Linked DNA regions of Rubinisphaera margarita. The main gene of each other region encodes a partner of the protein of the gene in region 2 in a complex. Links are inferred from orthologs where the notes say so. Each region holds a gene or a part of one and is shown on either strand. Other genes may lie near its edges.

The links. Proteins that work in one complex are often made in the same cells at the same time.
Region 1: the proteins of L1A08_RS15955 (region 2) and L1A08_RS22205 are in contact, whole or in part, in a crystal structure (PDB 5UE9), measured with the Lactococcus lactis proteins. The link is inferred for Rubinisphaera margarita from one-to-one orthologs. Residues at the interface, in WP_025017116.1 of Lactococcus lactis: Gly25, Phe27, Phe29, Glu32, Tyr33, Lys35, Tyr36, Lys48, Phe56, Thr60, Pro61, Arg62, Val63, Ala64, Glu65, Thr66, Ala67, Ser68, Gly69, Met70, Ile74, Gln77, Pro223, Glu251, Phe274, Ala275, Pro277, Phe278; in WP_023189152.1 of Lactococcus lactis: Leu4, Gln5, Ala47, Ser48, Met49, Leu50, Leu51, Arg52, Arg53, Met95, Leu98, Arg223, Met224, Ala225, Cys226, Ile228, Gly229, Ala230, Cys231, Tyr232, Ala233, Val235, Glu236, His237, Asn243, His244, Ala245, Lys247, Glu250.

What each region holds. Positions count from the first base shown.
Region 1 is NZ_JAKFGB010000022.1:233,146-238,224, forward strand. The notes cover bases 1,216-4,214. They hold L1A08_RS22205 (dihydroorotate dehydrogenase electron transfer subunit), read left to right. Parts: upstream 1,216-2,281; coding sequence 2,282-3,148; downstream 3,149-4,214. Other genes in these bases: lpdA (dihydrolipoyl dehydrogenase), read left to right, coding at 1,216-2,282; L1A08_RS22210 (flotillin-like FloA family protein), read left to right, coding at 3,206-3,607; L1A08_RS22215 (hypothetical protein), read right to left, coding at 4,045-4,214. In the rest of the region: L1A08_RS22195 (2-oxo acid dehydrogenase subunit E2), read left to right, coding at 1-675; more of lpdA, read left to right, coding at 858-1,215; more of L1A08_RS22215, read right to left, coding at 4,215-4,629.
Region 2 is NZ_JAKFGB010000014.1:778,934-783,832, forward strand. The notes cover bases 2,081-4,899. They hold L1A08_RS15955 (dihydroorotate dehydrogenase), read right to left. Parts: upstream 4,065-4,899; coding sequence 3,096-4,064; downstream 2,081-3,095. Other genes in these bases: trpS (tryptophan--tRNA ligase), read right to left, coding at 2,081-3,066; L1A08_RS15960 (hypothetical protein), read right to left, coding at 4,240-4,458; L1A08_RS15965 (HU family DNA-binding protein), read right to left, coding at 4,807-4,899. Also shown: L1A08_RS15945 (amidophosphoribosyltransferase), read right to left, coding at 145-1,737; more of trpS, read right to left, coding at 2,074-2,080.

The DNA of each region.
Region 1 (5,079 bases), on a different replicon or contig from region 2:
AAGATCGGCAAGACGGCTGCCCAGCATCTGACGATGTCGTGGAACGTGATTCCTCACGTCACTCAGCACGATCTGGCCGACATTACCGATATCGAAATGGCTCGCAAGCAGTTCCTGCAGGGAACCGGCAAGAACGGCCCGAAGGTGACGATGACCGCCATCGCGGTGAAGGCTGTCGTCACAGCTCTGAAGACCTTCCCGAAGTTCAACTCGAGTCTCGATCCCGAAACCAACGAGATCGTCTACAAGGAGTACTACAACATTGGAATCGCCGTCGACACCGAGAATGGTCTCGTTGTCCCGGTTGTTCGCGACGCCGATAAGAAGTCGCTCCTGCAGATCGCTCTGGAAGTGACCGACCTGGCCATCAAGGCCCGCGATCGCAAACTTTCGATGACCGACATGAAGGGCGGGACGTTCACCATCACCAACCTGGGGGGCATTGGCGGCACGGCATTCACGCCGATCGTCAGCTATCCGGAAGTGGCGATTCTGGGCATGTCCCGCGGACAGAAGGAACTCAAGCTGATCGACGGTGAACTGGAAGAGCGGCTCATCCTGCCTTTGTCCATGTCCTACGATCACCGGGTCATCAACGGAGCAGACGCCGCTCGCTTCATCGTGAAGCTGTCGGCTCTGTTGTCCGATCCGTTCACGCTGCTGTCGGAATGCTGATCGGCGTTTCGCGCACCTGAAGTTACATTACCAGTCCGTCCAACGATCTGTCAGTCGACGTGGTTGTCGTTGCCTGCTGGGCAAGCCTGCAACGGCAACCCTTCGGCTGATTGAAAATGCGGACGCGAGTACAACCGTGTCGATGAGACCGCCGGCTTCGGCTGCTGCGGAGAGGAACCACGATGTCAAAATCTGATTTGCACGCCGAAGTTGTTGTCCTCGGAGCCGGCCCCGGAGGTTATCCCGCGGCCTTCGAAGCCGCCGACAAAGGCAAGAAAGTCATCCTCGTCAACGATGACGTCGCTCCCGGCGGCGTCTGTCTGAATCGTGGCTGCATCCCGTCCAAGGCACTCCTGCACGTCGCCAAACTGCTGAACGAATCGAAAGAAGCCAGCGAGTGGGGCATCACGTTCGGCCAGCCGGAGATTGACCTTGATCGACTTCGCACCTTCAAGAACGGCGTCGTCAAAGGGCTGACGGGCGGGATCGGTTCGCTCTGCAAAGCACGTGGCGTCGAACTCGTCGAAGCACGCGGCTCCTTTCTCGATTCCAGCACGATGGAGCTGAAGTACAAAGATGGCTCCACCGGCAAGCTGACCTTCGATACGGCGATCGTCGCGACCGGGTCCGTGCCGGCGATGCCGCCGATTTTCGATATCGGTGATGACCGCGTGATGGACTCGACGGGTGCACTGGAGCTGAAAGACGTTCCGCCGAAACTGCTCGTCATCGGTGGCGGTTATATCGGCCTTGAGATGGGCTCCGTTTACGCGGCTCTCGGTTCGGAAGTGACTGTGGTCGAAATGACGGACGGCCTGCTGCCAGGAGCCGACCGCGATCTGGTCAAGCCTCTGCAGAAACGACTCGAAGCTCAGCTGCACGCGATTTATCTGTCGACCAAAGTCAACGGCCTCAAAGCGACCTCGAACGGCATTGTCGCCGATCTCGAAGGCGACGGGGCTCCCGCGGAAGCGACCTTTGATCGCGTTTTGATCTCCGTTGGTCGCCGTCCGAATGCCCGCAACATCGGGCTCGAACACACCAAGGTCAAAGTGACCGAACGGGGCTTCATTGAAGTCAACCGTCGTATGCAGACGGCTGATCCGAAAATCTACGCGATTGGCGATGTGGCCGGCGAGCCGATGCTGGCTCACAAGGCGACCCGCGAAGCCAAGGTGGCTGTCGATGTCATTCTGAACGAGCCAGCCGAGTTCGATTCGATCGCCATCCCGGCTGTCGTCTTCACTGATCCGGAACTGGCCTGGTGCGGCCTGACGGAAACCGAAGCCAAGCAGGACAAGCGAGACATCGCCGTCATCCGCTTCCCCTGGGCGGCCTCTGGTCGCGCCCAGACACTGGGACGCACCGAAGGTTTGACGAAGCTGATCTTCGACAAGAAGACCGAGCGGATTCTCGGCATGGGCATCGTCGGTCCCGGTGCAGGGGAGATGATTGCCGAAGGCGTGCTGGCTGTGGAAACGGCAGCCGTCGCTCGTGATCTGGCTGAGAGTATTCACGCTCACCCGACGCTGTCGGAAACGATTATGGAATCGGCTGAAGGACTCTTCGGCCAGGCGACCCACTACTTCCGTCCGAAAAAGTCGTAATGCCCACCTGCGAGAACAACGCCTGCCAGTCGCTCGCGCGAGTGGTTTCTCTCGATTCGCTGTCGGATGAGAATTACCGCGTGCGGCTGGAGTGTCCCGAGATCGCAGCCGCGATTCTGCCGGGGCAGTTCTTCATGCTGCGTTGTCCCGACCGAACCGATCCGCTCCTGGGACGCCCCTTCGCGCTGTACGACACCTACGAAGCCGACGGAAAGCTGGCTGGGATTGATGTCGGGTTCCACGTCGTCGGCAAGATGACCGGCCTGATGGAAGATCTGCAGCCGGGACAGGAGATCGAGATCTGGGGACCGCTGGGAAATGGCTTTCCAGAAGTTGAAACGGGGCATCTGATTCAAGTCGCCGGCGGGATTGGTTATACGCCGTTCGTGGCCGTTTCCCGGGAAGCGTTGCTCGGCAAACAGTACGGCTCGGAATCTCGGCAGGGAATCAAAGCGGACAAGGCGTCGTTGATCTATGGCGTCCGCACGAGCCGCTTTCGGGCCAACATGGACGACTTGTCGGATCTGAAGGATCTCGACATTCAGATCTGCACCGAAGACGGCAGCGAGGGGCATCATGGCCTCGTGACCGATCTGCTCAAGCCGATGCTGGAGAATGGGCCGAAGGAGCGGATCACCGTCCTGACCTGCGGTCCGCTGCGAATGATGCAGGCGGTTTCCGCTCTTTGCGAACAACTGGGCGTCGCCTGCTGGGCCTCGCTGGAAACGCCGATGGCGTGCGGTTTCGGAGCCTGCTTCAGCTGTGTAGTGCCTGTGAAAACCGAAGACGGCTGGGATTACCGCCGCTCGTGCATGGAAGGCCCGGTTTTTCCGGCGGGCGATATTCTCTGGCAGAGCATTTCCTGAGCGAGTTTTGCCTGATAGAGTAATGAGGCCTTTCCCGTCGTTCGAACGGAGCGTCTCATGGATCCCAAGGTCGTCCTCATCCTTGTCTTCGTCATCCTTCTGCTGACGGTGGTCCTGGCAGTACTTACGATCTTCGCATCGCTCTTCCAGCTCTGGCTGCAGGCGTTCCTCTCCGGAGCCCGGGTGAGTCTCATCCAGATCGTTGGTATGAGACTGCGACGTTCTCCCGCGAAGGACATCATCCGCTGGACGTGCATGTCGACGCAGTGCGGTGTGCCTGTCTCTGCGGCCCACATCGAATCGGCCCACATTCAGGGCGTGAATGTGGAAAGAGCAATTCTGACGCTGAAGAAGGCTCGCGAAGAGGGCATCGACGTGAAGTGGGACGAGATCGTCCAGGCTGACTTTGAAGAACGAACGACCGGCGTCTTCGAAATCCCGGGCATTCACCGGAGTTGAGTCGCTCACGCCCCATGAACGTAAGCTGGGATCGCCGCAGGCGTAGCCCGGACGCGCGAAGTTAAGCCATACACAGGTAAAGACATCGTCGTGAAGGGTGGCCGTCCGCCTCGGCGGGCGGGTCGCGAAAGCGACAAGAGGCAGCGCCACCCGCGTTTTGAACTGAAATCGTTGTTAAGTTCATGTCGCCTCAGGAGTATCTCAACGAAACGCGTCGTGCATGCCATCTACACGGGCCTCTTTCAGACTCGCGGATGCCGCTTGAAGCAGGACGAATCCATAACGGCGCAACGTCCGTTTGCTGGGATACGCTGCGGTGTCCCAGCAAAGAACCTACAAACAACGCGAAGCTTTTGACACTGCGCAAACGAAAACAGGCGGACGTCCTGGGACGCCCGCCTGTTTCGAGATGCGACAATGATCGTGTTCAGAGTTGCTTAGTCTGTGAGTGGTCCGGCACAACGGATCAGGTGATCGTGGTCGACGTAGACGACTTCTTCAACCGCTTCGGTGTGAGAGAAGGGGATCGGCCAGGTGCTGATCAGGGTCTCATCGAAGAACACCGTGCATTTGTAGTGGCAGTGGTGGAGTCGAGCCGGTCCAACCATTGGGAAGTAGCGGCACTCGTCCAGGCGGTCCACGATCGGCTCGATCGTGATTCGCACGTTATTGCGGTGCGTTTCCGACAGGAACCAGACGCCGCCGGCGGTATTGTCCGGCAGGGCCCGCATCACTTCGTCCGGAGACGGAGGATCGAGGCAGAAGATCGGGGCGTTCTCGCCTTCGACCGGATCGAGAATCGGCACTTTGTCGTACCGTTCTTCTTCCCAGTATTTGTCTTCAATTTTCTGACTCCAGTACGGGTTGACCGGAATCAGTGGAGTGGTTTCCCAGAAACGGGCGAGGTGAAACGCCGTTCCCATGAAGCCACCGAAAAGAGTACATCCGCTGTTCGAGACAGCCAGCCCGGCCAGCATGATACACATGGCCGACCGCCTGAGGATGTTTCGCCAGTTGATCATGTTCGCATCTCCGAATCCCTGGGGCGATCGACTTACTGAATAGAAATCGACCGACGCGTGTGGTGACGACCAGTCCCTGGTCCAACGAGGTGAAGGGAGGGGGGTTTTTATTTGAAGTCATCCGACCCGTGGCAAATTGCATCACGAGTCTGTGTTAGATATCGAACGTGCAGGACGGCATTCTTGTGAAAATATTCGGATTTTGACGCTGATACCGGAAATTCCCGCTTCTCCGGTTCTGAGGCGCAACGGCAGCTCGGCCACCCCGGCGTCCACACCGCCTAAACTCCAGCCCCGTGAGAGCTTGAGCTCTCCCCGGCGACAGTCTATGCCCCCGCGGCCAGGGGCCCTTTGATCCTGCCGAACCGGTGTTATTCCGACAGGCTCAGCCAGGTTCGACCGTTCACAGCCGCCGCCGTCAAATTCAGCTGATGACACAGACATTTCCTG
Region 2 (4,899 bases):
GGCAAAGTTGGCATCCACTGAAAAAGTCTGTGCCTCCCGTTGAGAGTGCGACACCCAATGGCGAGCATGGCCTGATCAACGGGGTGCCACTGCTGGCTTGCCCAGCAGTGTTTGTTGCAGTTTCCAAATTCAGTAAACAGTTACCTACGACCGGGTCGAAATCATCGTCGGCACGTCGTATGTCCGCTGGCTCTGTACCAGTTCCGGGTTGCGGTTGTACTGCAGAGCGAGCTGGTACATTTCTTCGCCGCATTCCGTCGGGTATTCGCCGGTGACGCAGGCACGGCAGAGTGATTTCTCTGAGAGACCGATGCTTTCGTGCAGCGTTTCGATCGGCAGGTAACGCAGTGAATCGGCTCCCAGGGTCGCGGCCATCTGGGCTTCGTGTTCCGGCGTGAGCGGTTCGCCTCTCAGGAACTTCGGTGCGAACAACTCCCCGATGTTCGACATGTCGATGCCGTAGAAGCAGGGAGCGATAATCGGTGGGCAGGCCACGCGAACGTGGATCTCTTTGGCTTCCCCCCGGGTGCGGATCTGATCGATCAGACCCTTCATGGTCGTCGAACGGACGATCGAGTCTTCGACGAGCAGCACTTTGCGTCCGCGGAAGACCTCAGGCAGTGGCGTGAACTTGGTGCGGACTTTGTCGGCCCTGTCTTTGGATTCAATGAACGTGCGACCGACATAGCGGTTTCGCATCAGTCCTTCCAGACAGGGGACGCCGAGTTCGTATGCCATGGCGGATGCCGCCGATTTGGCGGTATCGGGGACCGGCACGACGATCGTTTCGTTGTCGATCTCAAGCTTTTCCTGACGGGCGAGATGCACACCGAGTTGGGTCCGCGAAAGATAAACGCTGCGTTCATCGAGCGTACTGGCGGCGTTCGCGAAGTAGATCCATTCGAAGAAACAGTGCGCCTTCTTCGGGCTTTCGGCGAAGCGAGTTTTCTCGATGCGGCCGTTCTGCACCAGAACCATTTCACCAGGTTCCAGGGTGCGGATGCTGCTGCTTTCGAAACCGAGGTTCCACAGAGCGACCGATTCACTCGCCGCGGCGAACATCGGGCCTTCGACAGCGTAACACATGGGGCGGATGCCGAGCGGATCGCGGGCGATGAACATGTCGCCGCGAGCGTTCAGAAAAACAATGTTGTAGGCTCCGTCGAGCTTCTTGCTGAGCCGAGACATGGTGCCGACCAGATCGCCCCGGCCGTGGATCGAGAAGTCCTGCGAGAGCAGGTGCATGATGATTTCGGTATCGGTCTCGCGGGCCAGATGGAAATCGTCCTGCTCTTCGATCTGCTCACGAAGCTTCTGGTAGTTGGCCAGCTGTCCATTGAAGCCAAAGCTGAACCACTTCGATTTCTGAACGTGGGACCGTTCGAACGGCTGGGCGTAGCTGCGATCATCGGTGCCGCAGGTGGCGTAACGGACATGACCGATGGCCGCCTGTCCGTTGTAATCCTTCATCAGCTGTTCGGCTTTTTCGCGGCGGCCGAGCCGGAAGACTTCGTTTACGCCGCCGACATCTTTGTGAGTGCGAATCAACTGCTTGCGGTCGGAGTTGTAACTCGTGATTCCTGCGGCCAGCTGACCGCGGTTCTGAATATCGAGCAGCAGCCTCGGAATGAGCGACGCGGTCTGCATCGGATCATCTTTGGGCGCGAGCCGAGAGATCTCGTCGTGTGCGTAATGATAGACCGCTGCGACGCCGCATTCGTGGTAAAGTTCAGACATCGGACGCTGTTCCGAGAGAGGGTTAACCTGGTCGGAGAGGGGTCGGAGGGAGGATGCCCCGGATCGCGGTTCGAGTTCGACTGGAGTCGAAGCCGTCTTCACGCGGAATTCATCTCGCCTGTTGACGCGATCAAACGAGCTCTGTTTGAATTGGCCTGCACGTCAATCATACCCGTCTCGGGAGTTGAATCCAATTGCTGCCACGAGATCGTCGGGAATTCGACAGCTTTTCCCGGCGGAAGCCTGATTTTGCAGGTTGGGTTCGGTCTCAGTTCTCAACAATTGTCGAGGGACTTCCAGGCGAAACTTCCCTGAAACGCGAGATCGGTTCAATCGCTACCCGTCAATTCCGTCAGCCGGCGTCCGCGTCAGGCCGCTCGCCTGGCGGGCGCGGTCGAGGACTTCGCGGCCCTTCTGGCGGGCTGTATTCGCTCCCTGCCGCAGCACATCCTGAACGTAGTCGGAATCGGCTTCCAGTCGGGCTCGTCGTTCTCTGGCAGGGCCAAAGAACTCCAGAGCGGCATCGAGCACCAGCTTCTTGGCTTCACCGTATCCCATGCCGCCTGCGCGATATCGGCCCGCCAGCTCTTCCTGCTGTTCAGGAGTCGCAAACAGTTTGTACAACGCGAAAACCGGGCAGGTCTCCGGATTCTTGGGATCTTCAACGGCCAGCGAATCGGTTTTGATCGAGTTAATCTTCTTTTTCAGCTGCTTTTCGGGCAGGAAGATCTCGATGGTGTTGTTGTAGCTCTTCGACATTTTCTCGCCATCGGTGCCGGGTACTTTGGCAGTCTGATCGAGGACGTGAGCATTCGGCAGCACGAAGACTTCGGTGTCGTAGAGGTGATTGAACCGCTGGCCGAGATCACGGGTCACTTCGATATGCTGGATCTGATCGTTCCCGACCGGCACCAGATCGCTGTCATAAAGAATGATGTCGGCGGCCATAAGGACCGGATACGTAAACAGTCCGGCATCGGCTGCGATGCCCCGGGCTTTCTTGTCCTTGTAGGCGTGGCACTTTTCGAGCAGATGCATCTGCGTGATGGTCATCAGCAGCCAGGTCAGTTCGGTCACTTCTGGCACGTCGGACTGGACGAACAGCGTTGCCTGAGCAGGATCGAGTCCGAGTGCGAGCAGATCGATCGCTGCATCGCGGACGTATTCCCGCAGCTTGTCTGGTTCGCGAACCGTGGTCAGAGCATGCAGATCGGCAATGAAGTAGAACGCCTGCTCATTGTTCTGCAGAGCGATGTACTGATGGATGGCTCCAAAATAGTTTCCCCAGTGAAACCGTCCTGTAGGCTGGATGCCGGAAAGCACTCGCATGATGGGATTCGCTGTTGTCGCGGTTAGGCTTAGAGAGTTTCGGGGATGGTCGTCTTTTGCAGCGTGGGCGATTTCGGCTGGGCATCGAGCCGCAGGGAGCCAATCAACTGATTGACATCCGAAATGCCTTCGGAGTTCAGAGCGACGGCCAGCTGCTGCGATAGTGTCCCCGAGACGTTCGGGTTATAGAAGGTGGCGGTTCCAACCTGTACGGCGGAGGCTCCCGTCACCAGGAAGTCCAGGACATCATCGATGGTCGAGATTCCGCCGATGCCGATGATGGGCACGTCGACCGCACGGGACACCTGATGCACGATGCGCAGCGCGACCGGTTTGATGGCCGGTCCACTGAGACCGCCCATGACGTTACCCAGAATCGGCTTGCGGGCCCGCCAGTTGACCGCCATGCCCTGCAGCGTGTTGATCAGCGAAACCGCGTCCGCTCCGCCATTTTTCGCGGCTTCGGCGACGGGAACAATGTTGGTCACGTTCGGAGTCAGCTTGGCGAGAATGGGCAGATCGCAGGCGTTCCGACAGGCCGCGACAACTTTCTCGGTCGATTCCGGATTGGTGCCGAAGTCGACGCCCCCACTCACGTTGGGGCAGGAGATGTTGAGTTCGATGGCCGCCAGATCGGAAAAGGGGGCCAGTTTCCCGGCCATCACACTGTATTCGTCAATGGTTCGTCCGGCGATGTTGGCCACGACGGCAGTGTCGAGTTGGAGCAGATATGGCAGATGCTTTTCAATGAACGTATCGAGGCCATCGTTATCGAGGCCGATCGAGTTCAGCATCCCGGACGCGGTTTCGACAGTCCGCGGAGGCGGATTGCCGATGCGCGGTTCGAGCGTAACCGTTTTGGGAACGACGCCGCCTAACGACGAGAAATCGACGTACGAAGCCATTTCGCGCGCGTAGCCGAACGTCCCGGAGGCCGTCAGGATGGGGTTACGCAGCGAGAGTCGCCCCAGACGCACTTGCAGAGTTGGTTCAGTCACGGAATCGGCGGGCAGGTCGCAAAAAGAGGATTCGTCGACGTGGGCTTCACGCCTGACGAAGTCAGTGAGCTATCGACTGCCGCAGTTTATCGCCGACCCGGAGTCGAGACAATGCAGCCCGTAAGAACTGCACGTCTCGCTGGTTCAGTGATGAAATTGTCCGTCGATCGGATCGTTAGATCACGCCACCGTGAGTCCGGTACGGCGTAGCCAGGTCTGGCATATCCAGTCCCCAGATCCGTTCCCAGATATTGGGAATGTGACGGAACGATTCTGATTGAAAGATCAGCTGGCGAGCCCGGCGATCCCGTTCAGCGGACCAGATAGGCACGAAGCAACCAACCTGAGTTCCGGCGATCGCAACCAGAAGAAGGATGCAAATGAATCTCCGCATTGTCGCCTCCATGCAACACACAGGCGAGTCTATTCGCCTGCACACGAACGGTATTGAATCTTGAGAGGTCGTTGTAGATATCGCGACAGGTAGGGTCGGGACGTACTCGGTATGCGTCGCGACAAGATCTGTCTCTAAGGAATGTATCGGCGGGATCGGACCTGCTGATGAATCAATTCAGGCAAGATATTCCGATTTTTCCGCGTTTGAGGAGAAGTGAGGGGAGAGGTGTGCACAAAAGGGCATGTGCGGGGGAGGGGGTGAGCTGGTTGATAACGGATCGGCTCAAAATGAAGAAGGCCGACTTGAAGCCGGCCTTCTTATGATTTTCTGGTTCGCCCTGGCAGATCAATGGCTGTCCATCGGGCTGGAGGAGGAGTACTCCGGGGGTCGATGCGGCGTAACATCCTGCTGAACGGGAGGTTGCGGACTGGACGGAGC